One region of the Pseudarthrobacter sp. J1763 genome, then DNA from elsewhere that is predicted to be linked to it. Evidence: riboswitches for the same ligand, from Rfam matches in the RefSeq annotation. Region 1 holds a riboswitch; each other region holds the start of a gene.
The links. Region 1 has a riboswitch for S-adenosylmethionine ahead of ACQQCD_RS11270 (bifunctional o-acetylhomoserine/o-acetylserine sulfhydrylase). Riboswitches for the same ligand answer to the same signal wherever they lie in the genome.
Positions count from the first base shown of each region.

Region 2: another riboswitch for S-adenosylmethionine. It lies ahead of ACQQCD_RS01645 (aminotransferase class V-fold PLP-dependent enzyme); the one in region 1 lies ahead of ACQQCD_RS11270 (bifunctional o-acetylhomoserine/o-acetylserine sulfhydrylase).
Region 3: another riboswitch for S-adenosylmethionine. It lies ahead of ACQQCD_RS08205 (DUF1737 domain-containing protein); the one in region 1 lies ahead of ACQQCD_RS11270 (bifunctional o-acetylhomoserine/o-acetylserine sulfhydrylase).

Region 1 is NZ_JBNPEN010000011.1:64,661-75,040, reverse strand. It holds gene ACQQCD_RS11295 (class II fructose-bisphosphate aldolase) at 1-269, shown strand, start outside; gene ACQQCD_RS11290 (DeoR/GlpR family DNA-binding transcription regulator) at 312-1,106, shown strand; gene ACQQCD_RS11285 (histidine phosphatase family protein) at 1,108-1,785, opposite strand; gene ACQQCD_RS11280 (CPBP family intramembrane glutamic endopeptidase) at 1,880-2,638, shown strand; gene ACQQCD_RS11275 (VOC family protein) at 2,691-3,329, opposite strand; SAM riboswitch class IV at 3,482-3,598, shown strand; gene ACQQCD_RS11270 (bifunctional o-acetylhomoserine/o-acetylserine sulfhydrylase) at 3,650-4,966, shown strand; gene metX (homoserine O-acetyltransferase MetX) at 4,989-6,116, shown strand; gene ACQQCD_RS11260 (hypothetical protein) at 6,132-6,536, opposite strand; gene ACQQCD_RS11255 (SGNH/GDSL hydrolase family protein) at 6,647-7,612, opposite strand; gene ACQQCD_RS11250 (alpha/beta hydrolase) at 7,627-8,280, shown strand; gene ACQQCD_RS11245 (RNA-binding S4 domain-containing protein) at 8,309-8,539, opposite strand; gene ACQQCD_RS11240 (DMT family transporter) at 8,573-9,544, shown strand; gene ACQQCD_RS11235 (lactonase family protein) at 9,544-10,380, shown strand, end outside.
Region 2 is NZ_JBNPEN010000001.1:346,898-357,277, forward strand. It holds gene ACQQCD_RS01640 (class I SAM-dependent methyltransferase) at 1-396, opposite strand, end outside; gene ACQQCD_RS01645 (aminotransferase class V-fold PLP-dependent enzyme) at 446-1,846, opposite strand; SAM riboswitch class IV at 1,878-1,992, opposite strand; gene hisN (histidinol-phosphatase) at 2,107-2,925, opposite strand; gene rsgA (ribosome small subunit-dependent GTPase A) at 2,991-4,106, opposite strand; gene aroA (3-phosphoshikimate 1-carboxyvinyltransferase) at 4,108-5,463, opposite strand; gene ACQQCD_RS01665 (DoxX family protein) at 5,470-5,985, opposite strand; gene ACQQCD_RS01670 (sigma-70 family RNA polymerase sigma factor) at 6,156-6,950, shown strand; gene rsrA (mycothiol system anti-sigma-R factor) at 6,947-7,204, shown strand; gene ACQQCD_RS01680 (50S ribosomal protein bL37) at 7,283-7,357, opposite strand; gene ACQQCD_RS01685 (PadR family transcriptional regulator) at 7,462-8,172, opposite strand; gene ACQQCD_RS01690 (DUF4097 family beta strand repeat-containing protein) at 8,169-9,053, opposite strand; gene ACQQCD_RS01695 (GDSL-type esterase/lipase family protein) at 9,189-9,788, opposite strand; gene ACQQCD_RS01700 (multifunctional oxoglutarate decarboxylase/oxoglutarate dehydrogenase thiamine pyrophosphate-binding subunit/dihydrolipoyllysine-residue succinyltransferase subunit) at 9,925-10,380, opposite strand, start outside.
Region 3 is NZ_JBNPEN010000006.1:143,177-153,556, reverse strand. It holds gene ACQQCD_RS08240 (UDP-N-acetylglucosamine 1-carboxyvinyltransferase) at 1-1,096, shown strand, start outside; gene ACQQCD_RS08235 (glutamate--cysteine ligase) at 1,193-2,353, shown strand; gene ACQQCD_RS08230 (MFS transporter) at 2,373-3,629, opposite strand; gene ACQQCD_RS08225 (MarR family winged helix-turn-helix transcriptional regulator) at 3,626-4,084, opposite strand; gene ACQQCD_RS08220 (hypothetical protein) at 4,187-4,744, opposite strand; gene ACQQCD_RS08215 (O-succinylhomoserine sulfhydrylase) at 4,811-6,016, opposite strand; gene ACQQCD_RS08210 (rhodanese-like domain-containing protein) at 6,020-6,427, opposite strand; partial or broken gene ACQQCD_RS08205 (DUF1737 domain-containing protein) at 6,427-6,654, opposite strand; SAM riboswitch class IV at 6,669-6,782, opposite strand; gene ACQQCD_RS08200 (long-chain-fatty-acid--CoA ligase) at 6,855-8,435, opposite strand; gene ACQQCD_RS08195 (class I SAM-dependent methyltransferase) at 8,591-9,259, shown strand; gene ACQQCD_RS08190 (HAD family hydrolase) at 9,778-10,380, opposite strand, start outside.

The sequences.
Region 1 (10,380 bases):
CTGCCTTAAAGGCAGCCCTTGACGTGCCCTTGGTGCTGCACGGATCATCAGGTGTCTCAGATGCAAACATCGTTGCGGCCATTGCCGCTGGAATGACTAAGATCAATGTGTCCACACACCTCAACGGGTTTTTTACCAGGGCAGTCCGTGAATATTTGGATGCCAACCCCACAGTGGTGGATTCACGAAAGTACTTGAGCGCCGGCCGCAAGGCATTGGTGCCTGAAGTTGCACGCTTGCTTGCACTCTTCGCCGGCCACGCCGGGTAAAGTCGGGTCACCACTACTATGGCGGCCCCTTGAAAGGACACGATGAACCGCACTGAACGGCTGACAGCCATCTTGGATCTACTCGCGGAGAGCGGGCAGATCGAGGTGGAAGACATTGTCACGCAGTTGGCTGTTTCACCTGCCACCGCGCGTCGTGATCTTGACAGCCTGGCCAAGCAGCGGTTGCTGCAGCGCACGCGTGGTGGTGCCACCACCGGGTCAGTGTCCTATGACCTGCCTGGCAGGTACAACCGCGACGATCATGCCGTGCTGAAACACCAGATTGCTATGGCTGCTTCTGCTCTGATCGAACCAGGCTCCGTGATTGGCCTCAGTGGTGGCACCACCAGCACAGCATTGGCTCAAGTCATTGCCACGCGGGACGATCTCAACGCGCCTGCCAACCGGCCCACACTGACCGTGGTCACTAACGCCATTAACATTGCCGCGCAGCTGGCAGTGAGGCCAAATATCAAGATTATGGTCACTGGTGGAATTTTGAACCCCCGCTCCTATGAGCTGGTGGGCCCATATACGGACACCATTATGCAAAAGGTCGCTTTGGACATCGCGTTTATTGGCGTCAACGGGATCGATCCCGAGCTTGGCCCCACCATCAACGATGAAGGCGAAGCGATGGTCAATACCGAGATGGCCCGACGCGCTGGAAGTTCATACGTTTTGGCCGATTCTTCAAAGATTGGCCAGCGTGCTTTTGCCACGATGGGCGGTTACCAGCTGCGGAACCTCATCACTGATTCTGGCATCAGCGCCGATTCACGTGCAGCCTTTGAAGCACAAGGGATTCGCGTCATCGTTGCGGACAGCGTCGGATAGCTCAAAACAGCATGGGTGGAGCGTTGAGCACCGTTGCGGTTTCTTCGCGGTTGACCCACTGGGTAAAGGGACGGTCTAGCTTGTACTTTCCGTCAGCGCGGTGAAGCGTCCGAATTTCGGCATTCTCTGGGTTGTTCAGCGATTCAAAGTATTCAACCGACCAGTGAAACCAGCGCATACAAAACAAGCGCATGGTTAATCCGTGTGTGACAAACAGTGCGTTGGGGGCGTAGTTCTCTTTGGACCAGTGCCGGTACAGGGTTTCCATAAACGAGGAAATGCGGTCGTACACGTCGGAGCCGGATTCTCCTTCGCGGAAGCGGTAGAAGAAGTGTCCGTAGGCGTTGCGAAGTTCTTTTTGGTCTGCAATATCCCCGGCGATCTGGAAATTAGCCCAGTCTTGTTCGCGCAGCCTGGGCTCTTCAATCACTCGCTCCGCCAAAGAACCGAGGTTGAGGGCTTCCAGTGTTTGGTAGGCACGCAAGTAGGGCGAGACGTAAACACAAACTGGCTGCCCATCTAATTGACGCCGGATTTTCTCGCCGGCTTCTTTGGCTTGTTGTACGCCTAGCTCGGTCAGTGGGATGCGGTAATCCGGCACCCTGTTATAGATGGTGGTGTCCACATTGGCCGCCGATTGACCGTGACGGACCATAATGATTTGCTGTGGAGCGCTCATAGTCCCCAAGCATATCCACGTGGACGGGCAACTCAGAGTTGGTTCACAGGAAAGTTGGAGCATCACCATGGGTTATTCACGGCAAGATAGTGAAATGCTTACCCCTGCGCGCAAAAGACTGCGGCTTGAAATCCTGATTGTGCTTGGGCTTTCGTTGGGGCAATCAGCGGTCTATTCGGTAGTGCAGTTGGCTGACAAGATGAGCCAAGGCCCGCTGAGTCAGTCGACGTCTACACTCAATGCCTCGAGGAATAACCGCGAGTTCTTTGACGCTCTATACCAACTTTTGGACATTGGTTTCTCGCTGGTGCCGGTGTTGTTGGTGATCTACTTTTTAGCAGGGGAGGGGCCGGGTGCCTTAGCTCGGCTTGGGCTAAAGCGAGGTTCTCTGGGCTCGCTGGTCAAAGACGTATTGACTGGTCTGGTCTTGGCCGCGGTGTTGGGTGCCGGAACTCTGGCACTGTACGCCGCTGGCCGAGCAGCTGGAATTACGACGGCGATTATCCCCTCCGCCTTGGACGCTCACTGGTGGACGGTGCCGGTTTTGATCCTCTCCGCGGTGCGCCACTCAATTCTCGAAGAAGTTATTGTAGTGGGCTATTTGTTGGCCCGCTGGGAGAAATTGGGCTGGCGGGTTCCGGCAGCCATCATTGTTAGCTCGCTGTTGCGCGGTAGCTACCACCTGTATCAAGGGTTCGGACCGTTTATTGGCAACGTGGTGATGGGTTTGCTCTTCGCGTGGTTGTACTCGCGTCAGTGCAGATTGGTTCCGCTCTTGGTGGCGCACGCGCTCCTGGATATTGCTGCCTTTGTAGGTTTCAGCCTCTTTGGCAAAGCAATCGGCCTAGGCTAACGCGGAACGCTAACTCAGGCCGATCGATTTTATGCTTGCAGAAGTGTGAAGCCTAGATGGTGACAGCTCCGTTGGGAGTGTTGAAGGTGACGGACATAATGCCAGGTGTGCCGTGCGGTGCTACCCACTCAACGGCTACATCTTCTAGAGGCTGTTCTACTGGCTCACCCAACCATTCGGTAACGCGCTCAGCTGAGCCCGCGATAGTCAGTTTGGACATCGCGATTTCGCTGTTGTAGACGTTGGAAGGGTGCAGTTGCGGGTCACCCTCCCACTTGAGCATGTAGGGGACCTGCGGGTCTGCAATCAGACCGAGGATGCCAATCTGGTGCCACATCAATTCGCGGCCGTCAGGGAATTTGCGGTTGCCCGGGACTGCTGCTCTGCCAAGTCGCTGTTCAAAGGGGGAGAGGTCCTCGACTTCCACACACCATCCCATCCAGCCACCGCCGGCAGCGGAACGGGCGCGCACAGCTTGTCCAAACGGGGCTTTGTCCGAAGCGGGGTGGTCTAGGACCTCCACCACTTCAAGATAGGTGTGCCCAGAGAGGGGAATGATCATGTTACGAGTACCGAAGCGGGGATGCACTCCGCCACGGACTGCATCTACACCTAAGGCGGCGGAGATTCGTTCGGTAGTGGCCGTGAGGCCGTCGGTTTCACAAGCGTAAGAGACGTGATCCATGCGCATGCCATTCATCTTGGCACTTTGTGATGGAGGTCTCAGCTAAGGCTCACCTAAGCGTTATGGGATGTCCCTACATTCTGTGTGGTCGCAGTCATCTTCGTCATATTTGTCACACGCACTGGAGACTGCAGCTCGCGGGGCCTACTCTATAAAAAGGTCATGAGTGCCAGCGCTAAACCCCGGTTTGCTGGCCGGCAACCCTCTTCTAGCGGTGGGGTGCCCCGGGTGAAGACCAGGTTTCGCGGCAACGGGTCGCGGAGCAAGCGCGGTCCGTTCGCCTCAGTCTCGGCTAGAGGTCTCGGTCCTTAACCTGAGGAACGAACATGTCGAATTCATGGTCCTTTGAAACCCGTCAGATCCATGTTGGTCAGGAACCAGATGTCGCTACCGGCGCCCGGGCACTGCCGATTTATCAGACAACTTCTTTTGTTTTTCCTAGTGCCGAGAGTGCAGCCAATCGTTTCTCGTTGAGCGAGCTAGCCCCCATCTACACCCGCATTGGTAACCCCACGCAGGATGCGGTTGAGCAGCGAATCGCTAGCTTGGAAGGCGGCATTGGGGCGCTCCTTCTGAGCTCGGGCCAGGCTGCTGCAACTTTGGCAATCCTCAACGTTGCCGAGGCTGGCGATCACATTGTGGCGAGCCCCAGCCTCTACGGCGGAACGTACAATTTGCTGGCGCACACACTCAAAAAGTTCGGTGTGGAGGCCACCTTTGTGAAGGACCCGGACAATCTTGACCAGTGGCGTGCGGCTGTCAAACCGAACACCAAATTATTCTTCGGTGAGGTAGTTTCTAACCCGCGCCAAGATGTACTGGACCTTGAAGGTATCTCCGCTTTGGCACATGAGATCGGCGTTCCGCTGATTGTGGACAACACTCTGGCCACCCCCTACCTGATTCGTCCCATCGAATGGGGAGCAGACGTCGTCGTTCATTCGGCAACCAAATATTTGGGTGGCCACGGCAGCGCAATTGCTGGTGTGATTGTGGATTCGGGAAAGTTTGATTTCGCTGCTTATCCGGACCGTTTCCCTAATTTCAACACCCCAGACCCCAGCTACAACGGGCTGGTTTATGCACGGGATCTTGGCAAGGATGGCGCCCTCGGGGCCAACCTATCCTTCATCCTTAAAGCTCGAGTTCAACTCTTGCGGGACCTCGGCGCAGCAGTGTCACCATTCAACGCATTCCTCATTGCTCAGGGACTTGAAACGCTGAGCTTGCGCGTGGAACGCCACGTGGAGAACGCGGTCAAAACGGCCCAATGGCTTGAGGCTCGCGACGATGTAGTCTCTGTGGCTTACGCCGGTCTCGAGTCCAGCCCGTGGTTTGCCCGCGGTCGCAAATACGGCCCTCGTGGAACAGGTGCAGTGGTCTCGTTCGAATTGCCCGGTGGTGTTGAGGCTGGAAAGCGATTTGTGGACGCTTTAGAACTGCACTCGCATGTTGCCAACATCGGCGACGTCCGCTCCTTGGTGATTCATCCCGCCTCCACCACTCACAGCCAGCTCACACCGGAACAGCAAGCGGTTGCCGGTGTAACACCCGGTCTGGTCCGACTCTCCGTGGGAATCGAGCACATCGATGACATTCTTGCCGACCTCGACGCCGGCTTCCGCGCTGCCAAAGGCAACTAGCCAAGAACGGAGGTTGCCTTCAATGACTCTTATTGCTCCGGCTCCCGAACGTACGGCTCCCTTGCCTCCCCGCGACGGCTTTGTGGCTCGGCACAGTGTTGGTGCGATTGAACTCGAAGCTGGAGGTTACCTTCCTGAGGTCACACTGGCTTACGAAACATGGGGCGCGCTCAACGCTGACGCCTCCAATGCTGTTCTGATCGAGCACGCACTGACCGGGAGCACTCATGTTGCCCGTGGTGAGAGCAACGAATCAGGTTGGTGGGATGACCTGGTTGGTCCAGGGGCGCCGGTGGACACTAACAAGTATTTTGTGGTGGCCATCAACGTCCTGGGTGGTTGTTACGGAACCACTGGGCCGTCATCGGTGGCCGATGATGGTGCTCCTTGGGGTTCTCGGTTCCCCTTTGTCACGCTGCGAGACGCAGCAGTGGTTGAAGCGCGGTTAGCCGATGCCCTCGGGATTCGCCGCTGGCATACAGTCGCTGGTGGGTCTATGGGCGGGGCACGGGCGCTGGAGTGGGCAACAAGTTTCCCGGAGCGCGTGGAGCGTTGTGTGGTTATTGCCTGCGGCGCTGCAAGCACCGCGGAGCAGATCGCCTTTGCGCAGGCGCAAACCTTGGCAATTCGTCAGGATCCAGCGTTCGACGACGGCAATTACTATGCGGGACCCGCGCCTGAAGCTGGGCTCGCTTTGGCCCGCCGAATTGCGCACATCACCTACCGTTCGGAATCCGAACTCGAGTTCCGTTTTGGCCGCAAGCCGCAAGTGAATGAGGAGCCCTTGCGCGCCGCTTGCGTAGCTGATCGAGGACGCTACCAGGTGGAAAGCTACCTTGACCACCAAGGCAACAAGCTGGTGCAGCGCTTTGATGCCAATAGCTATATTGTTCTGACCGAAGCGTTGATGAGTCACGACGTCACGCGGGGGAGGGGTACCCTCAAGGCAGCCCTGGGCGAGGTTTCGAGTGCCTTTTTTGTTGCAGCAGTGGACTCTGATCGTTTGTATTTTCCGCGTCAGTCAGCAGAGCTGGCCGAAGCCTTGCCACACAAAGTGGAGGTACACACCATCAAAGCTGAAATTGGGCACGACGGATTCTTGACGCACATTGCCCAACTATCTGAACCGTTGCGGAAGTTCTTGGCCTAAGAGCCCAAACGCGCCTTAACCTCGCATAATCTCCGCGCGCTGAGCCATGTAATCCTCCATGGCAATTTTGCCGTCACTGAATTGGGCATCCAGTTCAGCTAAGCGGCGTGCCCGGAATCCACCGGCTGATGCGGTCCCAGCCTCATTCGGTGTGCTCGCCACGGGCGGCTGGTTGTTTACCGGCTGGCCATAAGACTGTTGGCCGTACGAATCCTGGTCTGGCAGTGGGCTCATATACCCCTGGTTGTAGCTTTGCTGCGTGCCTTGCCCATTGGGGCTAGTGGGGTGTGGAGGCCGATTGGTGTTGGGGAAGCTCGGCGGCAAATTCTGCGGCCGCTGAGCGCCCTGACTCTTGCGGATGGTGCGCATCACTAAAGGCACCACCCACGAAAGAATGATGACCCAAAAAATCCAACTCACGTGGCTCCCCTTAGTGACCTGACAATATCAGTGGCTTGACAGCATCGTGTGGCCATAAATTTGGTTGAGCTTCAAGGCTACGCCAAGCTCGGAGGGCACTGTGGAAGGTCCTAGTCTGTCTCGACGGCTGGTTCTCCACAGCCCAGCGGAGCGCCGCTGCCAAACACCGGTGCAAATACCGGCCGCTTGGCTGAGATCCCGTCACCTGAAGACTGGTGCCGGAGCCTGCGGACAACCCACGGCATGAAGTGTTGGCGTGCCCACACCAAGTCGTTGGTGCGAGCGGTTCGCCAGCTCTGAGCTGGAAGTGGCTTGGGGGAAAGTGGCTCGAGGCTGTGTTCTATGTTGAGCGAATCAAGCACCATGGCAGCAATGGTGTGGTGCCCTAAGGGGGAGAAATGCAGCCGGTCTTCTGCCCACATTTGAGGGTCCGCAAGTTGGCGCAAAGACCACATGTCAGCAACAACGGCGTCGTGACGATGAGCCACGGTCCGCAAGTTCTCGTTGTAGATGGCAACTTTGCCGCGGAGCCGGCCAAGTACTGTGGAGCCGGTGTCGGGGCCGTTAAACAAAATGACCGTTGCGCCGTTCATGGTAAGGATCTGAACTGCTGAGTCGAGCTTTTCGGCCAGTACGTCCGGGTCTCCGCCAGGGCGCAGTAGATCGTTCCCGCCTGCGGAGATGGAAACTAGGTCCGGTTTAAGGGCTAATGCGGGCGCAAGCTGTTGGTCAACAATTTGCTGAAGGAGCCGGCCGCGAATAGCCAAGTTGGCGTACGCAAAGTCTTCCTGATCTCGGCTTAACTCTTCCGCCACACGGTCGGCCCACCCACGGAAACCACCGGGAACTCCAGGCTCAGGGTCGCCAATGCCTTCGGTAAAGGAATCACCCAGGGCTACGTAGCGGCTCCATGGGTGACGTACTTCGGGTTTAGTGGTGGGCGGTTGTTGGGTGTTGGCGTCAGTCACATGCTCAATCCTGCCCCTTGGACGCATGGCTACGCTACCGTAGCTTTCATTCTGGATGGTGAAAGTTAGGTCTAGAACTAGTTTCATTGAAGCTTCAAGTGTTGCCATGTAGGATGTTATGTATGACTGAGAGCCACAACTTTCCCGAAGCCACCGTCGTCTGGTCTGTCCCCGAAGAAGAGCGCTCTGGCCGCCCGCTGCTCCTGATGCTCCATGGCTACGGTGCCAATGAGGCGGACCTAGCGGGTTTGGCAGACATGCTGCCGGAAGAATTTGTGGTGGCGTCCCTCCGCGCGCCGCTCAGCGTCGGCGGCGGTTACAGTTGGTTCCCGCTCACCGCATCCATCGACTATTCCCTCGATGCAGTGAAGGCCGGAACGGACTACGTCTTCGAGTGGCTGGATCAGGTCAAGGGACAATTCAGCTCAGTGACGCTGCTTGGTTTCTCCATGGGAATGGCCATGGCAACCTCACTCTTACGTCACCGGCCCGCTGACTTTGCCGCCGTCGTCGGACTGTCTGGATTCACGGTTGAAGCGAGCGGGGACCCCTACTTTAAGGATGACGAACTCAACGGTACTGTGCCGTTGTTCTGGGGTCGGGACCAGCAAGATCCAGTGATCGGTGCTGAGCGGATCGAGAGCACCATGGCTTGGGTTCGGAAGCATGTGAAGCTGACCAAGGTGCTTTATTCAGGAATGTGGCACGGTATCAACCAACAAGAAATTGGTCACGTTGGCGAATTTTTGACGCACGAGGTTTTGACCACAAGATAGACCGCCACAAACGCGGTCAAAGCGGCACCTAAGATCGAGCGACGATTCGCACCGTGGCGCCGTTGACCGTCACAGTGTCGCCATCGTGTAATTGACGGCCACGACGGTCTTCGATCTCGCCGTTGACCTTTACCAAGCCGTTCTTGATCACCTCAGCGGCTTCGACACCATCCTCTGCGAGATTGGCAAGCTTGAGTAATTGCCCCAGACGAATCATGTCGTCACGGATTTCTACGGATTCAATCTCAGCGGAACTCATAGGATCAATCATGCCTGACGTAGGCTGGTCACGATGACTTCACGAACCCAGATACCGGTTACTTTAGGCCTGCCGCTTGCCATTGTGGCTGGCCTTGCGGTGCCCGTGCAGGGACGCATTAATGGTGCCTTGGGCCAGCGGCTTCACGATGGCTTGGCCGCAGCGGTGGTGTCCTTTACTACAGGGCTGATCGTTATGATCGTGGTTTCCCTAGTGGAACCTTCCGCGAAAGCTGGTGCAAAGCGCATCATTCCAGCGCTGAAAGCCCGCTCCTTCCCACCCCTATACGCGATGGCTGGTGCTATCGGTGGCTTTTTTGTAGTCTCGCAGTCCTTTACCGTGGGGCTGATTGGAATTGCGCTGTTTACTGTTGCAGTGGTGACCGGACAATCGCTGAGCGGATTGATCGTTGACCGGTTGGGCATTGGGCCAGCCGGGCGCAGATCCATCACCGTGATGCGTGTACTGGGCACCCTGCTGATGATCGCATCGGTGATATTTGCCGTCTCGCCTAGGTTAGGTTCCAACCACGGCGTGGGTGCGCTGGTTCTACCAATGCTTTTTGCCTTGTCCGCCGGATTTTTGATGAGCTTCCAACAGGCCATGAACGGTACGGCGACATTGCACTACGGCACTCCGCTGGCCGCAACTCTGGTGAACTTTATTGCCGGGACAGTGGTCTTGTGGATTATCTGGGGCGTCAAGGTAGCAGTGAGCGGTGTAGGCGCAGGACTGCCCTCTGAATGGTGGTACTACCTTGGTGGCCCCATGGGCTGCATCTTTATCGCGCTCAGCGCCACACTGGTACGTAGTATCGGAGTGCTGCTCACCGGACTAGGAATGATCGCTGGACAGCTCATTGGATCCCTGTTCCTTGACCTCACTTTCCCCAGCCCCGGAACCGTGATCACCCTAGCCACGGTTGCTGGCACCATATTGACTCTCATTGCCATGGTGGTGGCTACCTTGCCGTGGCCCCGGGGTGCTCTCTCCAAGAGGTTGTGATGGCAAAAACACTTTTCGTTGGCAGCTACACCGAAAATGCTCAAGGAGCGGGTGTTACATCATGGGCCGTGGACGCCGCCGGCCACCTAATTGAACAGCGCGCGGCTTCCACCGGTGTCCGGAACCCTTCCTACCTGGTGTGGCAGCAAGAGCGTTTGTTCGCCGTGGAAGAGCTCGAAGAGGGGGCTGTAGTTGAGTTAGATCCGATCACTCTCGAGGTCATCACCAGAGTCTCGAGCGGCGGCAGTTCTCCCTGTCATCTGGCGCCGTGTACCTGGAACGCCGGTGTAGAGGGCGAGTTGCCGGCGCAGGGCTTGATCGTCAGCAATTATTCCTCCGGGACGGTTGCCCTGTTGAATATCACAGAGGCTCTCACCGGCCCGCTGGATACCGTGGTGCAACACGGCGGTGGCCCGGTGCGGGATAGGCAAGAGGGCCCGCATGCTCATTCGAGCCAGCAAACACCGTGGGGGAGTGTGCTCGTGGCTGACCTGGGCCGGGATTCTATTGACGAGTACACCCTTCACAATTCGCGGCTGATCCATTCCGGGTCCATCACTTTGCCACCTGGGACGGGCCCACGGCACATGCGTCTGCTTGGAAATACGCTGCTGGTAGTGGGAGAACTGGACGCCATGATTCACGTCCTTGACCACAACGGCCTCAGTTGGCACTGGCGTGGGGCCAGCCAGCTGTTTGACGTAGAGAACCAAACGCTCGCCATGACGGATGGTCTATACCCTTCTGAGATCCTGAGCCTCCCGCATGTAAGCCGGGCGCTTGTGGCCGTTCGCGGACGCAACAGTATTGCCGTCGTCGAGGTTCCCGAAAGGCCT
Region 2 (10,380 bases), on a different contig from region 1:
CAGAATCCGGGCAACCTCTTCGCTCGCAAGGTGCGGGTCAACCCAGTGCCACGCTTGGGCAACAGTGACTACTTGGAATGTCTGGGCGGACAGGCCAGTGGATTCTGCAGTGCCCAGATAGGACGACACCGTGGGCAGGACCAGCCTCAACTGCATCAGCATGTCATCGGAAGGATCCACGGCGCTGACTTCGAGTCCAAGCTCCACTAAGCGGGCAGTGAATTTACCCGTCCCGGCGCCCAAGTCTGCAGCCCGCCGTGCGCCCTCAGGCACAAGCCACTGAGCAATCTCAAGCGGGTACCCAGGGCGCACCTCGTTGTAGTGTTCGGCACCATCTTCGAAGGCCTTGCCGAGCTCACGGCGACGTTCGTGGTGGATTTTGGGACCGCCAATCACGCGTGGCTATCCTTCCAAGAAGTGGGGCGAGTTTTATACCGCTTCCACTTTAGACCGAGCAGGGTGCTGCACCGGCTGTTCCCGGAGTATTCGGCGCCCAATCGGGGTAGTTGCGGGAATCGTTGGCAGGAACCCAACGACCAGCGTCGATCACGTAGTCCCACCCCAAGCCACTACTGCGAAGTTCGGTCACAGCCTTGATAAGCCGTTCTGCGTCCTCAAGGCGGGATCCAACGCCGAAGCTGGCCCGCAATGATCCAGCTGGCAGCCCAAGCCGCTTCAACAAGGGGTGAGCGCAGAACTTACCGTCACGAATCCCAATTCCGTGCTCTGCAGATAAGTAAGCGGCCACCAGTCCGGCGTCGTAACCTTCTACCGAAAAGTTCACTACACCAATGGTGTCCAGATGATCCTGAGGGAAGATCTTGTGAACCTTCACCCCGCTAATGGAGCTCAAGCCCTCAACAAGGTGGTCACGGATGGCCGCTTCGTGACCGATCCACTGTGATTCGTCGAGACTGGCCAAAATTTGGGTGGCCCGGGCCAAGGTTGCTGCACCCAAAACGTTGGGCGAGCCAGCTTCATGGCGAGCCGGACCGGTAGTCCACGTCACCGAATCCAGCCGAGCTTCCTTGACGGCACCGCCACCGGCAAGAAGCGGGGTGCCTTCATCGAGCCAGTCGCTGCGTCCCACCAGCACTCCTGCGCCGAACGGTGCATACAGTTTGTGGCCGGAGAACGCGAGATAGTCAACGTCCAGTTCCGAAATATTGATTCGGCGGTGCGGAGCTAATTGAGCAGCATCCACAACAATCCGTGCACCATGCTGGTGAGCGAGTGTGGCTAGTCGCTGTAGCGGCAGAACTTCGCCGGTGACATTTGAGGCGCCCGTGACTGCCAGCAAGGAAATCCCGCCGTTAGCGAGTTCAGCATCCAGGGCCCGGACAGTCGCCTCAATCGTTGACTCCGCCACTACGCTGCGGTGTGGCAACCGTTGCCAAGGGAGCAGATTGGCGTGGTGCTCAATATCCAAGTAGAGAACTTCGCCGAGTGGACTGCCATGAACGCTTGGTAGGGAGCCGGCTAAGACGTTGAGTGAATCGGTGGTGTTCCGGGTGAAAATCACCGTGTCATCAGGACGGCCGCCCACAAAGTCACGCACAATGTTCCGAGCATTTTCGTACACCGAGGTGCTGATCTGCGAGGCATAGCCAGCGCCTCGGTGGACGCTGGCGTAATAGGGGAGGATCTCATTCAAGTAGGCGGAAACCACGCTCAGCGCCGGAGCGGAAGCTCCGTAGTCCAAGTTGGCGTAGCGGACACCACCACCTTGGATCAGTGGGGCAACAATTTCGGCACCGGTGACTGCAGCAAGCGGGCGAACTGCAGAAACAGCCTGCTGAGCAGAGTATTCGGCAGTGAAGGCGGGGGACAGGCGAGCAAGAGACATGTGTGACCTCATCGGAGAGGAACCCCTGAGGGGTTCGCGCTTGCCAGCAACGGTTCATTGCCAGCCAGGTCGTCACCCGGGGCACCCCACCGCGATAGGAGGGTTGCCGACCAGCAAACCGGGGTTTAGCGCTGGCACTCGTGACCTGCCAAAAACACTAAGGTACCCATCCCGGCGAGCTCAAGCCTCCGGGAAATGTTACGTGTTGTGTGAAGCGTGTTTCCACGCCCGCTTTGCCTGAGCCGCAGTTCTTCGAGGTGCTAGTTACTCAAGAGGTCGTCCAACTCGGGATTCAAACGGTGCAGAACCTCGGAGTGAAGAATCGAGTTGGTCGCCAAGGCGTTGCCGCCAAAGGGGCCATCAGCGCCATCGAGCGAGGTAAAACGCCCACCGGCCTCAGTAACAATCGGAACCAAAGCGGCCATGTCATAGAGGTTCAATTCCGGCTCGCAGGCAATGTCCACTGCACCTTCGGCGACCATGCAATAGGACCAAAAATCTCCGTAGGCCCGGGTGCGCCATACGTCTTCAGTCAACGCTAGGAACTCGTCGAGATTTCCGCGTTCCTTCCACCCACTCAGGCTCGAGTAAGACATCGAAGCGTCGGAGAGCTCTGTGACATTAGAAACCCGCAAACGAGTTGCGGAAGCCAAGGAACGGCCCATATAGGCGCCCATTCCCTGAGCTGCCCACCAGCGTTTGCCCAGTGCCGGTGCGCTCACCACCCCAACAACCGGCTCACCCTCGTCAACAAGGGCAATCAGCGTTGCCCACACGGGAACACCGCGAATGAAGTTCTTAGTACCGTCGATCGGGTCAATAATCCAGCGTCGTGCCCCATGACCTGAGCTGCCAAACTCTTCACCCAGCACAGCGTCGCGCGGGCGGGAACGGGAGAGTTGGCCGCGAATGGATTCTTCGGCAGCCTTGTCAGCGTCCGTCACGGGCGTCATGTCCGGCTTGGTCTCAACATTGAGGTCCTGCGCTTTGAAGCGGGCCATGGTCTGGGCGTCTACAGAGTCAGCAAGAACGTGGGCCAGGCGTAGGTCATCGTTGTAGCTTTGTGGCGCAAGAGTCATGTTTCCACGCTACCGGTAAATCCGCCCGAGGGTTGGGAGGTGGGAGCTCTGGAGCGAAGTAACGCCTAGTTGACGGTGCCCAATTCCTTGCCCTCGCGGGCTTCTTGGCGGGGGTCTGTACCCAATAGCCGGCGGAAGGACAGTAGGCGCTCAGCACCGGCCGCTCCGGCATGTCCCTCAGCAACCCACGGGTCAAGACCACAATTTACAGCCGAGGTGTTGTGTTTACAGCCACGTTCGCAAGAATCGGTACCCGGCTCGAGGTCAGGGAAAGCGCGGATGATCCGGTCAGGGTCAACCAAAGCCAAACCAAAGGAGCGGATGCCGGGGGTGTCGATAATCCAACTTCCCGCTGGCGAATCAGTAAGCCTGAGTGCCAGGGCCGAACTGGAAGTATGGCGGCCGCGACCAGTAACAGCATTTACCCCGCCGGTGGCTCGTTGGGAACCAGTTAAGGCATTAACCATGGTGGATTTTCCAACACCGGAGTGACCGATCATCACCGTGACTTTGGCGTCCAAAAAGCTGCGAAGCTGCTTCACAGCTGCCTCGTCGAGACTTGCTGAGAGTCCGTCGTCGGAGCGGGCATCGATACCGGAGGCGCCATTGTCCGCCGTCCGGCTAATCACAATCTCCAAATCCAGATTCGCGTAATTGGCCAAGAAAGGTGCTGGATCTTTGACGTCCGCCTTGGTGACCAAGAGCAACGGCGCAATTCCGGCATCATACGCTGCAACAAGTGCCCGGTCAACAAAACCGGTACGAGGTTCTGGGTTGGCTGCGGCCACCACAATGACCAGTTGGTCTGCGTTGGCTACCACAGCGCGTTCCACCGGGTCCGTGTCATCAGCGCTACGGCGCAACAGGGTGCGTCGCTCTTCGACTCGCACCAGACGGGCTAGTGTGTCCGGCGCTCCAGAGACATCACCCACTAGCGCAACGAAGTCTCCAGCAACCACGGGATTACGCCGCAGTTCACGGGCTCGGGCAGCTATAACTGTTCGTTCTGTGCTGGTGTCCTCATCAACGATCGCGGTGTAGCGGCCACGGTCAACAGTGATAATGCGCCCGATGACCGCTTCAAGATGATCCGGGCGGTCCTTAGTGCGTGGACGTGAACCTTTTTTGTTGGGCCGGACCCGAACATCGGATTCGTCCCAGGACTGCAGACTACGGGCCATGCTAGTCACCACCGTGCTGGGCGAGCATCGCATGCCACAACTGGGGGAAATCAGGCATGGTTTTAGACGTTGTGCCAATGTCTTGGACTTCAACGCCGGGTACCGCGAGGCCAAGGATGGCACCGGCGGTCGCCATTCGGTGGTCAGCGTAACTACGTACGACGTCGGCACGGAGCTTGGCGGGCCGAATTATCAGGCCATCGCTGGTTTCCTCGGCATCGCCACCTAAGCGATTAATTTCCGCCACAAGGGCGGCCAGCCGGTCGGTTTCGTGACCGCGCAAATGTGCGATTCCGGTCAATTGCGAGGGGCTGTTAGCCAAGGCGCACAATGCGGCAACTGTAGGAGCCAATTCGCTGGTTTCATCAAAGGTGGACCCCTTGATCTCGGGCCCGCCAGTTACGGTGAGTGTCCCGCCGTCGAGCGTTACGGTGGCGCCCATTTGGGCAAGAATGCTTCGCCACTGGTCACCCACTTGGGTGGTTTTTTCCGGCCAGTTGGGGATCCTGACGGTGCCATGCGTAGCCAGTGCAGCGGCCAGGAAGGGGCCAGCATTAGAAAGATCCTGCTCAATGCGCTGGTCGAAAGCGCTGATGGCTCCCGGTTCCACCACCCAGTGGTTAGGAACCGAGTTATCAACTGTCACACCCACTTGGCGAAGAACCTCCACCGTCATGTTGATGTGATCCAAGCTTGGGACCGTCTGGCCCACATGTTCGAGGTGAAGGCCCTCGGTAAAACGGGCACCTACCAACAACAACGCAGAGACAAACTGAGAAGAGGCGCTCGCATCGATCACAATGTGACCGCCCTTAACTTCACCCGTTCCGGAGACAGCGAATGGCAGAGAAGTTGCCACCTCGCCGTCGGGCGTTTGCGTTTGAATTCCCAAGGCGCCTAGCGCCGAGATGATGGTGTTCATGGGGCGCTTGCGCGCGTGCGGGTCGCCATCGAAGACCGTAACGCCGTTGCGAAGAGCGGCCACTGGCGGAACAAATCGCATCACCGTTCCGGCGAGGCCGCAATCAATGTTCGTACTCGCGGTAGGAAGGCCTGCAGGAATGGGCGTCACCAAGAGATCAGGACCAAAGGCTGAATCGCCGTCGATCTCTTGGATTACGGCCCCCAACTGCACTAATGCCGCGATCATTAGCGCCGAATCACGCGAGTGCAAAGGGGCGCGCAACCTGGAGGGGCCTTCAGCCAGCGCGGCTAAAACTAAATAGCGATTGGTTAAAGACTTCGAACCGGGAACGGTGACTGTGGCATTAACGGGGCGTTCGGCAAACGGTGCCGGCCACGCACTGGGAGCATTACTGGCGATGCCCCCAGCGGGTGCCTCGGTTCGAGCGGTCATTGGCGCTTAGGCTCCTACGAAGTTGTCGACTGCTTTACGGGTTGCTTTGTCTGCTTTGCGGAGCTGCTTGCTGCTTGCCTTTTTGGTGTCCGCGACCAGGTGCTCAGCACGCCAAGCAAGGCTAGGCTGCCCGGCCGTATCCACCGATGCGAGCAATACGCCGCCGGTCAAAGATACGTTTTTGAGCAACTGTTCGCGACGCGCGGCACGCCCTTCTTTGGTGCTGGCGTCCGCTGAGCGCCACTCTACGTAGCCGTTGAGGGCTGAGGTGAGGGAAAGAACCAATGCCGAAAAACGGGAGAACTTCCCGATTGCGAACAAAGCACCGGCACCGAGCTGTGCACCGCCAATCACTCGGGCAATGAGCTTCTCATCAGCTGGGAAAGGCAAAGCGTCGGAGGCACGTCGCAGCACGGGGGAGAGCTGCCGCGCAGTGTCGTCCACATTCTTGATCTTGTCCAGACCGGCGATCACAAAACTGGAGCCAAGCATGGGGCGGGCGAGAAAACGGACGATAGACATAGAGTTCCTCCTCGAAGGCAGCCCCACCACATTTGTAGTGCGAGCAAATAGTTCAAGTGCAGTCACAACGACTCTAGTTTTGCACTTTTGCGGAATAATTGCCCGGCCGCACTGGTTGTGATCAACAGTTCATTAAGAAGTTCGCGCCCTTCAGGAGGTAAATATTGGTATTGCTGAATGAACGTGTTCGTGAAGCACCGGTGAACATACGCCTTGACGGACGGCCAACAGTAGACTTGAGCTTGATGACTACTGTGGACCCGGCCGGTATGGCCATGGATGAAGATGCAGCCTCTGCTCTCGAACACGATTCCGCTGAACTGGATATCGCTACCGAGGGCGTTGAAGCGCGTCGAGCTCGCTTTGAACGTGACGCCATGCAATATGTTGACCAGCTATATTCGGCAGCTATGCGTATGGCTAGAAACCCCGCGGACGCCGAAGATTTGGTTCAAGAGGCGTACACCAAAGCGTTTTCTGCCTTCCACCAGTACAAGCCGGGCACCAACCTAAAGGCTTGGCTGTACCGGATTTTGACGAACACGTACATCAACTTGTACCGCAAGCGTCAACGTGAGCCGTTGCAGTCCAACTCGGACACCATCGAAGATTGGCAGCTGGCCCGCGCGGAGTCGCACACCTCCAGAGGTCTGCGCTCAGCGGAAGCTGAGGCTTTGGATCACTTGCCGGACTCGGACGTCAAGAGCGCACTCCAGTCCATTCCCGAGGAATTCCGCCTAGCGGTTTACTTCGCGGATGTTGAAGGGTTCGCGTACAAAGAAATTTCAGAAATCATGAACACCCCGATCGGCACGGTGATGTCCAGACTGCACCGTGGGCGACGAATGCTGCGAGAGATGCTGGCGGAATACGCCGCGGAACGTGGTTTCGGGACTCAAGATTCGTCGGCAGAACCATCGAGTTCAGCTGCGAACAACAGCACGCAACAGGAGAAAGAAAAATGAGCGATTGCCAGGGACTGGGCGACTGCGACGATACGCGCATGGAACGCATCTATGAATACCTCGATGGAGCGCTCCCCAAGAGTGCTGTCCAAGAGATCAAAGAGCACCTGGACAGCTGCCCAAATTGCTTGGAACAGCATGACTTGGAGTGCATGATCCGCACCATGGTCAAGCGTTCGTGCACGGAGGCGGCGCCAGAGAAGCTTAAGCAGGGCATTCTTGACCGCATCCATGCGGCTCGTGCAGCTAGCTAATAGAAAACCTAAAAGTAAGGGCCCCAGCCGTTTGGCTGGGGCCCTTACTTTTTAGAACCTTTACGCTAAGTCGTTGACTTAGGTGTTGGGGCGCTTGCCGTGGTTCGCGCCGCCACGCTTACGGTCACGACGCTTGCGTGCACGCTTGCTCATAGCTGGCCTCCTTATTCTTGTACTCAAAAGAGCTGCCCTCTAGTCTCCCACACACCATCCTCTGGGACGAAACGAGCAAGCGCTCGGCTCCATATTTCGTGCCGCTAATGCCGCAAAGAATTCCGCACCGCAATCGATGCTTGCTCCAACACTGTGCGAATGGTCTCCACCGTCACCTGAGAAATAGCTTGCTCACGCGAGGCCAAGCGGAGTTCAACACGCAGATCGTCTCGGAACTGCTGAAGGAGAACTTCGCTGTGCTTGAGCCGCTGAATTGATGCGCCACTGTTATTGGCGGGCGTGTTGCTCGCTGGCACGGTGCTAGCTGGGCTGATATTGGCTGGGCCCGGGCTGACCGGGTTCAGGGGTGCACCTGGGCCGGAGTGGTTCTCTGGTTGGCGGACGGAATTACGCCGTGCAGCCGACTTTGCAGCTTCTGCGGTTGCTGCGAGATCTGCACGCAGGGCTCGCATATTGGTGGTGATATCCGTACGGAGATCATCGGCCAGACGGCGCATAGAGGCAGCGATTCCTTCTTCGACACCCTCGATTTCGGCCCGGCGGTTTTGGATCTCAGTCAGGCCTGCTTCGGTGACCGAGTATCGCGTTCGGCGGCCCTCGGTTTCCGTGGCCACCAGGCCCTCTTCTTGGAGCTTTGATAAACGCGGGTAGATGGTTCCAGCGCTTGGTTTGTAGCTACCACCAAATCTTTCGCTAAGTTCCTTTATGAGTTCGTAGCCGTGTTTGGGGCCTTCTTCGAGCAAAACCAGCAAGTACAAGCGTAAAGCGCCGTGTGGGAAGACAGGAGGAGTCACTGCTGTCCTTCTAATGCTTCCCCTATTGATGGGAGTGTTTCCTGCGCATGGGTTTCTGCTTCTGCTCGGTGCAAAATCGTGAGGTGGCCAGAGACGGAATTCGTACGCATTGTGACCAACTGTAGGTCGGGCCCAGCGATGGTTCGTACTCGCCCAGAAGACGGCACGTACTTTTGGTGGTTGATAATAACTGTTCCCGAGGCTGTGTTGGCGCTGATGTCTACCCCAAGGTCATGCGGAAGCCGTATGGTGACGTCCCCGGAAACTGAGTTGGTGCCAACGTCCTGTGTGTATCCCAACAGATCAAGGCTCAGCTCGCCGCTGACGGTTGAAGCACGGACGTGGCTTAGCTCTCCGGAGGCTGTCACTTCGCCCGAGACGGACTTGGCGGAAAGAAGTCCATTGTGACGGCGGATGATCACTTCACCGCTGACGGTATTAACGTTCAGCTCCCCGGAGGTGGCATCGGCAACGACGGAACCGCTCACGGTGTTGAGTTTAGTGATTTTTGTGGTGCCTTGGACAAGGCCATCGCCGCTAACTGTGCCGGCCTCGACCGTGGTCTGTGCGGGTACTGAGATAGTGATGACAGCGCGGTTGTCATTGTTGTTGGTCACTGAGGTCATCAGGTTTTTGAACCACCCCGGCGCACCCTGAATTTGATGGCGGATTTCTAAGCGCCCGTCCTCAAAGGTGATTGCAAGTGGATCGCCAACCACCTCAGATACTTCGATGCGTGCGGGTTCCTGAAAGTCCTCACCTTCGTTAGCGGCTTGGGCTACAACGTCGAATCGGCCGGCAACGATGCCCAGCTTGAGCGAAGTAACACCACTGAGATCAATGATTTGGGGGCCGGTAACTGACCACACTTCTTGTGCCACAAAAACCTCCAAGACGAGATGCGATATATCGCGTTATGTAACTCACGATATATCGCGTCTTGAGACGCGTCAAGGGCTTGGCAGATGCTGGTTAAGCGCTCTGCCAAGCCCTTGATGACGAGTACTGATAGTTATTTAGACATTCTCAGGGACGTTCAACCACTGGAACCAACCACGGTGCAGTACCAGCCAAGCCATCAAACCGTAGCCGGCCTGGCCCGGGGTACCAGCATTGGCGGCCAGATCAGTACGCCACTGCTCGTGGTTGAGCAACGGCGAGAACGTGTCAACGTATAAGTGCTTGCGGCGGGTGGTGACGTCGGCGAAGGCGGTGTTCAGCTCAGCCAAGCGACGGTTCTGCGCAGGATCCAAAGTGGGCGGCGGACCCACTACAAAAACGCCGATGTTGGACTGAGATGCCGAATCGAGGATGTTGGCCAGATTGAGCCGACTGCGTGCTGTTGAAAGACCGAATTCCACATCTCTGCCCGAGAGGCCAATCACCAGCTTGTTCTCAGTTGAGGCGCTGAAACGGCGGCCAGCTTCCTCTTGCCAACGAGCAGCGAGCCCCTCCGTGCCTTCTTCCGGGCAGGGCAGGGAGAAGCTTTCAATGCTGGCGTGCTCTTGTGGGGTCCGGGCTAAAACTCTGCCAATCCAGCCAAGGGCACGTGGGTCACCCAATCCCGCAAGCAGCTCGTCACCCACGGCGGCGATGCGCACTCTTCTGTCCTCCACTGGTACCTCTTTACCTCGTCGACGCCACCGTTCTTAGGAACAGGCGTGCCGTTGCTGTTGGTTCTTCTAGCTATTAAACAGAACTGCCCGGCTACGGCGCCGCATTTGCAGCGCTGCCGCCGGGCAGTTTGTGTGACTACTTTTGGCCGAAGGCCGATTTGAGCAGAATTTCCTGCTCGGCAGCGTGGCGTTTCATGGAACCAGCAGCGGTCGACGCCGATGCGGGGCGGCTAACCAGACGAACCTTGCGATCCAGCTGGGGTGCCAAATTCAAACCAATAAACGGCCACGGGCCCTGGTTGGCTGGCTCGTCCTGTGCCCAAACAACTTCAGCGTTCGGGTACTTGGCGAGTTCGGCTTCGATCTCGGCCAGCGGCAAGGGGTACAACTGCTCGAGCCGAACAATCGCCGTCGTTTTGTCCTCGGACTTCTGGCGTGTGGACAAGAGGTCGTAGTACAAACGTCCGGAGACCAGCAATACGCGCTGAACATCGGCGCCGTTGAGGGACTCGTGCTCGCCAATGACCGGCTTGAAGGTGCCATTGGTGAAGTCCTCAACCGGAGACGCTGCAGCCTTGAGGCGGAGCAACTG
Region 3 (10,380 bases), on a different contig from region 1:
GCAGATTCGCCGCCCCGCCACCTTGGACTTGGATTCCATGGACGTGGCTGCCGCTCGCCGCACGCGCAGCGTCATTATGCTTTTGGGCCCTCTTTTGGATGAGCGGGCCGAATACCAGCTGCCGTATGCCGGTGGTTGCGATCTAGGTACCCGGACAGTGGAACCTCACATGCAGGCCTTGCGTCAGTTTGGCCTTGAGGTGGAGGCGAAGTCCGGTTTCTACTCGGTTCAGGCGCCGCCGGCCGATTCGCATGATCGCAACTTTGTGCTGACCGAGCGTGGCGACACTGTCACCGAGAATGCCATTATGGCTGCCGCGCACCGTCAGGGCACCACAGTTATCCGCAATGCCAGCCCTAACTACATGGTGCAGGACCTCTGCTTCTACTTGGAGATGCTTGGCGTCAAGATAGAGGGTGTCGGTACCACCACGCTGCGTATCACCGGCCGCCCGGCCATCAACGCTGACATCGAATACTTCCCCTCCGAGGATCCCATCGAGGCGATGAGCCTGATCACCGCTGCGATTGTCACCAATTCTGAGGTGACTATCCGCCGGGTGCCCATCGAGTTTATGGAGATCGAGCTGAACATGCTCGAACACATGGGCCAGGAATTGGAGATTTCCGGGGAGTACGTGGCACGTAACGGCCGCACCCGTTTGGTGGATGTCACCACCAAGCCGTCTGAGTTGCGTGCCGCGGTGGACAAGATCCACCCGATGCCGTTCCCTGGTTTGAACATCGACAACCTGCCGTTCTTTGCCGTGATTGCCGGCAATGCCACAGGTCAGACCATGATTCATGACTGGGTCTACGAGAACCGCGCCATCTACTTGACCGAGCTGAACAAGCTGGGCGCTAACGTTCAGTTGCTGGATCCGCACCGGATTTACGTCAACGGGCCTACCAAGTGGCGCGCCGCTGAGGTTGGTTGCCCGCCGGCGTTGCGGCCCGCTGCATGCATTTTGTTGGCGATGCTGGCAGCTCGTGGAACCTCCGAGCTGCGCAACATCTACGTGATTGAGCGCGGCTACGAGGACCTGGCCGAGCGTTTGAACAGCATCGGCGCCGGGATCGAGTACTTCCAGGACTGACGTCGATTGTTCGTATGCGGCCCGGCGGATCTTTCATGCGCCGGGCCGCGTACTGCGTTAAAGCGATTCTGCTGCCGAACAGGGCAGAATGGCCCCATGCGTACTTTTGGTGTTGAGGAAGAACTGCTGATTGTGGATCCGGTAACGGGTGTGCCATTGGCCATCGCGGACCGGCTTCTTGCCGAGGATACTGCTCCCGAGGGCGAGGGGCTCACGGCCGAGTTCAAGCTTGAGCAGATTGAAACTCAAACCGAGCCGTGCTCCGATTACGCCGAGTTATTGCGCCAGATCCGGGCGAGCCGTGCCATGGCTGATGCCGCAGCGCACGCCCATGGTGCCCGCATCGCAGCCTTGGCAACGTCCCCTGTTGCTACGGAGCCGCACACCACACCGATGCAGCGGACCGCTGAAATCAACCGCAGGTTTGGGCTGATGGCCGCCGATCAACTCACCTGTGGTTTCCATGTTCACACCTCCGTGGAATCGGATGAAGAAGGTGTGGCCATTCTGGACCGAATGCGCGAATGGTTGCCCGTGTTGGTCGCTCTGAGCGCCAACTCTCCATACTGGAATGGCAAGGAATCCGGTTACGCGAGCTATCGGAGCCAGGCTTGGAACCGTTGGCCAATGGCGGGGCCCACCGAGGTTTTTGGGTCGCTGGAGAATTACCGCAGCCTGGTGGATCGGATGGTTGGCACCGGTGTCGCCTTGGATCAGGGCATGATTTATTTCGACGCGCGGGTGTCTAAGGACCAGCCGACCGTGGAGGTGCGCGTGGCAGATATTTGTCTCCGTGCCGAGGACGCTGCTTTGTTGGCGGTGCTGGTTCGCGCTTTGGTTGAGACTTCCGCGCGCTCGGCTGTGGCCGGAAATGCGCCCGCATGCACGCCGGTGGTGTTGCTGGAGATGGCGTCGTGGCAAGCGAGCCGTGCCGGGATCGACGGCGAGCTGCTGCATCCGGAAACCTTCACGCCTCAGCCGGCCCGCGCCGTCGTCGACTCCTTGCTGGAGCATGTACGCGAGGTGCTTCAAGAGCAGGGCGAATGGGACGTGGCTGCCGCGGCCGTGGCTGACATTTTTGCCCGCGGCAACGGTGCGCGCGTGCAACGTGAAGCGTTTGAGACCAGCGGCGGGTTTGCGGGTGTGGTGGCCAAGGCGGTGGGTGTAACGCACGACGGCGCTGGGCCGCTAGGCGCTTCACGCTCGCGCGAGAACGAGCCAAGTCCAAAGCTCAAGCGGGTCCTTCCCGGGATCTAAAGCGACTTCGAAACTGGCTTCAAAAGCTCGGACTTTTTCTAGATGAGACGGCGTAGAACTGCTGCCGCCAGGTCAGGCCGCTATGCCTGTTGACGGCGATGAGCGCGCCGATTCCAGCCACAAGAACCGCTAAGCCGCCAACTCCGATGGCCCAGCGGGGGCCGAATTCGGTGCCGATCCAACCCATGAGTGGGGCGCCGATGGCGGTTCCTCCCTGCAGGACGGCCAAGTACAGTGCCAGGACGCGGCCCCGGAATTGTGGGTCCGCTGAGAGCTGGATGCTGGTGTTGCAGCTGTTCAGGAACGTGATTGATGCTAGGCCTACTGGAATCAGGATGACCGCATAAACCCAGAAGTTGGGGGAGATGCTTGCGATCAGCGTGAAGAATCCCAAGGCCAAGGCGCCGCCGAGCAGAAACCTCAGACGTGGGCCGGATCTGCGGGCCGCGAGAAGTGCGCCAGCCAGGGTGCCCACGGCCATAATGGAGCCCAGGAGTCCGAACTCGCCGGGGCCCATGCCAAATTCTTCGGTGGACATCAAGGCGTTGGTGACGGGGAAGTTCATGCCGAACGCTCCAAGGATCCCCACCATCACCAGAATCAGCACAAGGTCGGGGCGTTCACGCACGTAGCTCAGGCCATCCAGCACTTGGTGTTTGCCTCTAACCACGGCAGGTGCTGGTGAGAGGTCAGCGATTCGGATGCGCAACAATGACACGATGACGGCTGCGAAGCTGGCCGCGTTGAGTAGGAAAACCGGGCCTGTGCCGATCCATGCGATCAGCACGCCGGCGATGGCTGGGCCAGTGAGCCGAGCGGTATTGAATGAGGCAGAGTTCAGCGCTACAGCGTTGGCTAGATTCTTGGACTCCACAAGTTCAGAGACAAACGCCTGCCGCGCTGGCCCGTCCACTGCGCTTGCCACGCCTAGGATTAGTGCGGCCAGGTAGACCTGCCAGAGCTGTGCCGAGCCGGTCATAACCAGTAGGCCCACAAGGAGTCCGGTGAGGCCCATGGCCGTCTGTGTCCACAGCAGGATGATGCGTTTACGGTACCGGTCAGCAAGGACCCCGCCGTAGGGGCCCAGTAGCAGCATGGGTAGGAATTGGAGCCCGGAAGTAATACCGACGGCGGTTCCTGAGTGGTCGGTCAGGATCGTCAGCACTAGCCAGTCTTGTGCGATTCTCTGCATCCAAGTGCCGATGTTGGACACCAGTGCACCGCTAGCCCAGAGGCGGTAATTGCGGTTTTCAAGAGCGCGGAACATTGACTTCATTTGGCGCTCATTTCCTGCATGATGTGTGCAGCGCGGCTGAGGGTTGCCTGGTCCTCTTCGCTGAGCCCGGCGACGCGTTGAGCAAGCCATGCCGTCCGCTGGTTTCGAGCCTCATTAAGCACAGCTTCACCGGCTGGTGTGATGGATACCAGGATTTGGCGCCGATCCTCGGGGTGCGGTGTCCGCTCCACAAATTGCTGGTCCGTGAGAGCGTTGACTATTCGGGTCATGGATGGCGCCTGAACGTGTTCCAGTTCGGCGAGTCCACTCAAGGTGTGTGGGGCGCCTTGAAGATGGGCCAACACGGTGTACTGGCCGGGTGTAATAGCGTCACCGGTGCCTTCGATGCGAAGCCGCCGGGAGGTTCGCATCACTGCGGTCCGGAGCTCAATGGCCAGCGTGTCGGCGGGGCTTTTCTGCTCTGATTTTGCGCTGTGTTCTTGATTGCTTGGCATCGGTTCTCCGCAGTTTCGCTAATACTTAGCAGGGCTAAGTAGCAATGCTAAGTATTCTCCTAAAGGCGCAACAATGCAAGGAGTTATTAGATAGCGCGGCCCCTACTTAGGGGGCGCTGGGGATCCTGAAACGGGCTGCTCGGAGACGTCTAGGACCCAGCGGACGGTTGACGGAGCCTCTACATGAACCGAGAATTCCGGGCCAGCAGGAGTGTCCAAAGCAGAGGATAGGCCGTACGGTTCATTTGTTCGGCAAGGCAGTACAACGTGCAGTTCAGAGTTGAGGGTCACTTTCAGATCTCCTGGACCCTGGCACAGAGCCCGGATCAGGATGGCAGGGCTCTTTGTTTCCAGCGGGCCGGAATCGTAGCCGCCGGTTCGTTCTGGAACGGCAGTCAGCATTCTGCCCTCAGTGGGCCCCAAAAACCCGAGGGACTTGTCACTGGGCGAGGCCGATAGTGAGATGTCGCTCGCGGGCGTATTTGGCTCGCTAGTGGTTTGGGTGGCGCTTACCGTAGGGTTGGTCGAAGCCGCAGAACCGCTCGGTGAAGGGCCCGGCGCTGCCGTGGAGCCGTCGTCGTAAGTGCACGCAGAAAGCGCCACGGCAGTGATCGCAGCAACAGACCATCCCAGCGCAACTTTGGACCTGAATCGCATCATTTCCCCCACTCAACAGTGGAGTCAATGTACACCAAAGTCGCGCTAGGTGGCCGTCACAAAGGAACCTTAGGCAGCGAGCGCCCGATCGAAGTCGGCGATGAGGTCCTCAGGGTCTTCGAGTCCCACGGAAAGCCGCACCACGCCGTCGCTCAATCCAATCGCCGCACGCCCCTCGGGGCCCATGGCCCGGTGAGTGGTGGTGGCCGGATGCGTGATGAGTGATTTGGAGTCGCCCAGGTTGTTGGAAATATCCACAATCCGCAGCCCGTCCAGTAGGGCGAAGGCCGCTTCCTTGGCCGTTCGCCCGTCAGTTTCAGCCAGTTCAAAAGTCAGCACCGTGCCGCCAGCCTTCATCTGCTTGACGGCCAGATCGTACTGCGGGTGGGACTTCAAAAGCGGGTACTTCACCCAGCTCACACCCGGCTGCTGTTCAAGCCACTCGGCAAGGCGAAGCGCTGTGGAGGACGAGCGAGTGACCCGCAAATCCATGGTCTCCAGCCCCTTGGTCAGTACCCAGGCGTTGAAGGAGGATAGCGCCGGGCCGGTGTGCCTCATCAGGTTCCTGACCGGGCCGTCAATAAATTCTTTGGTGCCCAGAATGGCGCCACCCATCACACGTCCTTGACCGTCGATGTGCTTGGTGCCTGAGTAGACAATGACGTCAGCGCCCAAGTCTCCGCAGCGCTGGAGTAAAGGCGTGGCAAAAACGTTGTCCGCCACAACTTTGGCCCCCGCCGCGTGGGCAAGTTGTGAAACCGCGGCAATGTCCACAATTTCTTGCATGGGGTTGGACGGGGATTCAAAAAAGACTGCTTGTGTGGGGACTGAGAGGGCTTCCCTCCACTGATCCAAATCTGGGCCGTCAACGAATACTGTTTCAACGCCCCAGCGGGGAAGGATTTCATTCAAGATCACAAAACAAGAGCCAAAGAGTGAGCGCGAAGCTACTACTCGGTCCCCGGCGGCCAACAGTGCACCGAGTGCGGTGAACACAGCAGACATGCCGGAGGCCGTGGCGAAACATGCCTCGGTGCCTTCTAGAAGCCGCAGTCGCTCCTGGAAAGTGGCCACGGAGGGATTGCCATAGCGGGAATACACAAAGCGTTCGTCTTCGCCCGTGAACGCCCGCTCAGCTGCGGCCGCGCTCTCGTAAACGAATCCTGAGTTCAGGAACAGCGCCTCGGAAGTTTCCTGGAAACCAGTCCGGTCCAAACCTCCACGCACCGCCTGGGTGGTGGGGCTCCAAGATTCGGCGTCAGGGTTAAAAGTCATAATTCAGCGCCCCAAATTGGTAGGTAGCCCGCTGTTCTTCCAGCCGTTCACTATCCGGTCCCCATAAGCGTCTGGAACGCCTTCGAAGCCCTCCAGTATGTTGAAGGACCTAAAGCCGGCAGCGGTAGCTGCCTCGGCTGCGGCGATGGACCGCTGACCTGAACGGCACAAGAAAATCAGTTCGGCGTCGTCGTTCTTTGGTGCTTGTGCACGCAAGTCATCCAGAAAGTCCGGGTTCTGCACGCCACCGGCGAGGTTCCACTGGATAAAGAGGGCGTCGTTGGGTGTTTCCTTGGTTTCCGGGATGCCGATGTGTGCCCATTCCGCCTCGGTACGAACGTCCACCAGCACGGCTCCGGCCAGCAGTTTTTCCCACGCCTGGGCGGGTGTGAGGTCGCCAGCGTAGCTCATGCCTGGCCCTGTGCTTCCTTCAAAACCACTGCCTGGGCGGCGATCACGGAGGTGCCGTTGAAAGTGACGGACGGGCTGCCGTGCAGTTCGTAACCGTCGGCAAGGGCCGCGGAGATCCGCTCGCAGAATTCGCGGGTGTCAGGGCCGGTGATCAGACGGTAGGCCAGTTTTTCTGTGGGGGCTTGCTCGGTGGTTGCCGGTACGGATTCGGCGAGGATTTCAGACATCCGGGTACTCCTTTTCTGCGCGCTTGCAGACCGCGTTCCGGCCTGCCGAGTATTCACCTGAGGCACCCCGCCGCGGAAGGGAGGGTTGCCGACCGGTCAGTCAGGGCCTGGGACCGGTGCTCATTACTCAGCAAAAACATAGCACCGATAACGACGCCGGGACGTCCCGGCGTCGTTATGTTGCGTAACGCTGTGGTTGGTTACGCCGTTTTGTCCTCGTTGTGGTGGGCGATTAGCTCGCGCTTGAGGATTTTGCCGCTGGGGCCGGTGGGGAACGCGTCCATCACTTTGATCACGCGCGGGTATTTGTACGCGGCAAGGCGTTCTGACCCGTACTCGAGTAAGCCTTTTTTTGTAATGGTGCTGCCCGGTGTCAGGACCACGGCGGCGGCGATTTCTTGGCCGTGAACTTCGTGGTCCACACCGTAAACCGCCACGCTCACAACGTCCGGGTGGGCGCTGAACACTTCTTCAACTTCGCGCGGGTACACGTTGTAGCCGTTGCGGATGATCATTTCTTTTTTGCGGTCCAGGATCCGCAGGTATCCCTCTTCGTCTTTGGTGCCAAGGTCGCCGGTGCGGAACCAGCCGTCCACCACGGCCTCGGCGGTGGCGTCGGGGCGGTTGAGGTAGCCCTTGAAGAGGTTGTGTCCGCGGACCACGAGTTCACCGAGTTCGCCGGTGGGCAGTAGCTCGATCGAGTCGGTGACTTCCGGGCGGGCGATCTCTACGTCAACTCCCCAGACTGCGGTTCCCACGGTTCCGGGGCGCGGCGGGACCCCAACGTGGTTGAAGCTGGCCACGGGGGAGGTCTCGGTGAGACCGTATCCTTCGTAGATTTCGGAGTCATACACCTCGCGGAATCGGTCCATCACGGCTAGGGGCAGTGAGGCGCCGCCGGAGATGCAGTACCGCAAGGCCGTGGGGCGTTCTGGGTTCTCTTTGGCTGCTTCCAGGAGGGCGATGTACATGGTGGGGACGCCGAAGAAGACGTTGATTTTGTGCTGGTTGACGGCTTCTAGGGCGGCGGCTCCGGTGAACTTTGGCAGCAGCACGATGGTTGCTCCGGCGCGGATTCCGGCATTGAGCACACAGGTCTGGCCGAAGGTGTGGAAGAGCGGTAGGCCGCCGAAAAGCACGTCGCCGCGGCGGACGTCGAAGGTGCTGGTCAATAAGGTGTTGACCTGTTCTACCAAGGCAAAGTGGCTGCCGAGCGCGCCTTTGGGTTTGCCCGTGGTGCCGGAGGTGTACAGGATGGTGGCGGTGTCTTCGGGGGCGCACGGGACGTAGCTGGGGATGGGTTCGGCAGCGGCGGATTCGTCTTCGACCCGTGCCGCTTCGGCGCCGCCTTCCGGAACCAGAACCGTCAAAAGTTCGACGCCGGCAGCTTGGGCACCCTTGGCGCCTTCGCCCAAGAGCGGGGCGGCACAGATCAACAATTCAGCGCCGCTGTCTTGGAGGACGTACTCAATTTCGTGGCCTTTAAGGAGGGCATGGAGCGGGACAACCACGCCGCCCAGGGCCAGAATGGCGTAGTAACAGCGGGCAAAGTCGGCAACGTTAGGGATGAGTACCGCTACGCGGCTACCGGGGCCAATTCCGCGCGCCCGCAACGCTCCGGCGTAGGCACGGGTCTGATCCCATAGTTCGCTGAAGCTGGTGTGTTCGTCCCCTACGACGAGTGCTGTGTCTTGAGGGAAACGCTTGGCAGATTCCGCCAAGATCGCCGCTACGGAGATGGTGCCGAAGGCGTCTTTGCCCGGCTGTGCTGCTTGGTTCATGCTGTTCGGCCTCATTCAATCCTGGGAGAGGTGAGCAGAATAATCCGCGAGGAACTTCTGCTCAGGTGGGCCAAGACTAGAAGTAGAAGTGAAGCCTGCGCAAGGGGTTTGGGCCGGTTGGTTTGGCGATAGCTACTCGCAGGTAGGGTGGGTACATGCCTCGAGAAGTCCAGAAGCCTGCCGGTTACGACGACTACAACGACGAATTGCTGGCAGCGATTTACGACGCCGACAACCCCGATGGCCCGGATCACGACTACTTCCGGTCGTTGGCGGCAAAGCTGAAAGCCGAGAGAATTACGGACCTCGGCTGCGGGACGGGAATCCTGACCGTCACGCTGAGCGCTCCGGGGCGAACCGTCGTCGGAATCGATCCGGCGGCTGCCATGCTGGACCGGGCTACTTCCCGGCCGAATGGTGCCTCGGTGGAGTGGCGTTTAGGCACCTCGAATTTGATCGATGACGGGGAAAATGACCTGATCCTCATGACGGGAAACGTTGCCATGCACATCCTGGGCGAGGGCTGGCATGCCACCCTCAAGGACATCGCTAGGGGTTTGAAGCCTGGGGGAAAGCTGGCATTCGAGACCCGGAATCCGAAGGCGCGGGCGTGGACAACGTGGAACGAGGACGGCACCGAGCGGAGCACCGCCGTCGGGCGTCTGTGGGAAACGACGGCGGTAACGGCGCCGGACGCGGCGGGGTGGTCACCATGCGCTGCCACAACGAATTTATTGACGCGGGGCACACGGCCGACGTCGAGCAGCGCCTTCAGTTCCGTACGCTCAGCCAAGTTTCTGAGGACTTGGAGCGTGCCGGCTTAGCGGTGGAAAACGTCTGGAACGGCTGGGACCGCTCGCCATTTACTGGGACAGCGGCGGAAAAAACCATGGTTTTTGAAGCGACGCGCACGATAGGCGGTTTGTTGTGGACTTGAACAATAATTGGCGGCGTTCTGTGATCGCTATTTGGCGTCATCGGCTACCAGGGAGTCATCAACCGCGACTGAACCCGGCAGAAGTCCCAGCCAAGGCGCCGGGCGATAGAACGTCGCTCTGAATCTTCCGAGGCTGCGTAAGACCTCGGCCGCTGTCTGTCCGCTGTGCATGAGGCTTCGGGCATTGCGTATTGGGCTTTCGGTGATGATTCGCGGGCGAGCGCGTCGAGCGCCGAGAATCATCTATCTTGATAAATTAGTTCGAGACGAACGCTGACACTGCTTTTGGAATTCGAACGACATGAACGACCGAAGGTCGATTTACGAGCAGGCATCTCTTCAGCACGACGGGAACTGGTGGAGCAAAGCAGGGCCGATGTTGGAATCTGCTTCCGCTGTGGCTACTCAGCCTACGGCGAGTCCCGCGGCCACGAGGTCGGGCAGGCCGCGCGCGGCAAGCGTTTCCCAGATTTGGTAGTCGTCACTCGGCGCGATCGCGCCAGAGCAGGGTACAGCTATCACGTTCAAACCCGCATCGCAGGCGCTGCGCAGCCCGGCGGGAGAATCCTCGATGGCGACCGAGCCGGATGTGGGCAGATCCAGCCGTTTGAGGGCGAGCACGTACGGATCGGGGGCTGGCTTGTGCCTGGTCACCATGTTCGCCGTCACGATTTGAGCGAAATAGGGTCGTGGTAGCTGTTCCAGGATGTCGATGACATTCATCTCGAGCGACATCGTCACCAGAGCCTGCCGGACGCCATTCTGGTGCGCAGTCTCGAGCATTTCTAGAGCCCCAGGCCGCCACAGGACTCCGTCCTGGCGATTCAGGGTTCGCATCCGTTCAGTAAGTGCCGAGGTGAGCGAGCCTAGCGTGCCTGCCGCTCCGCGTTCCCTCAGCATGCCTGCCAGCATCGGGATAGCACGACCGGAGATATCCACCGGTGACGGCCTCCACTCTTTAATACCCGATTCCTCAGCGATCTCCCAGCAGACGGCCGCCCATCGTTG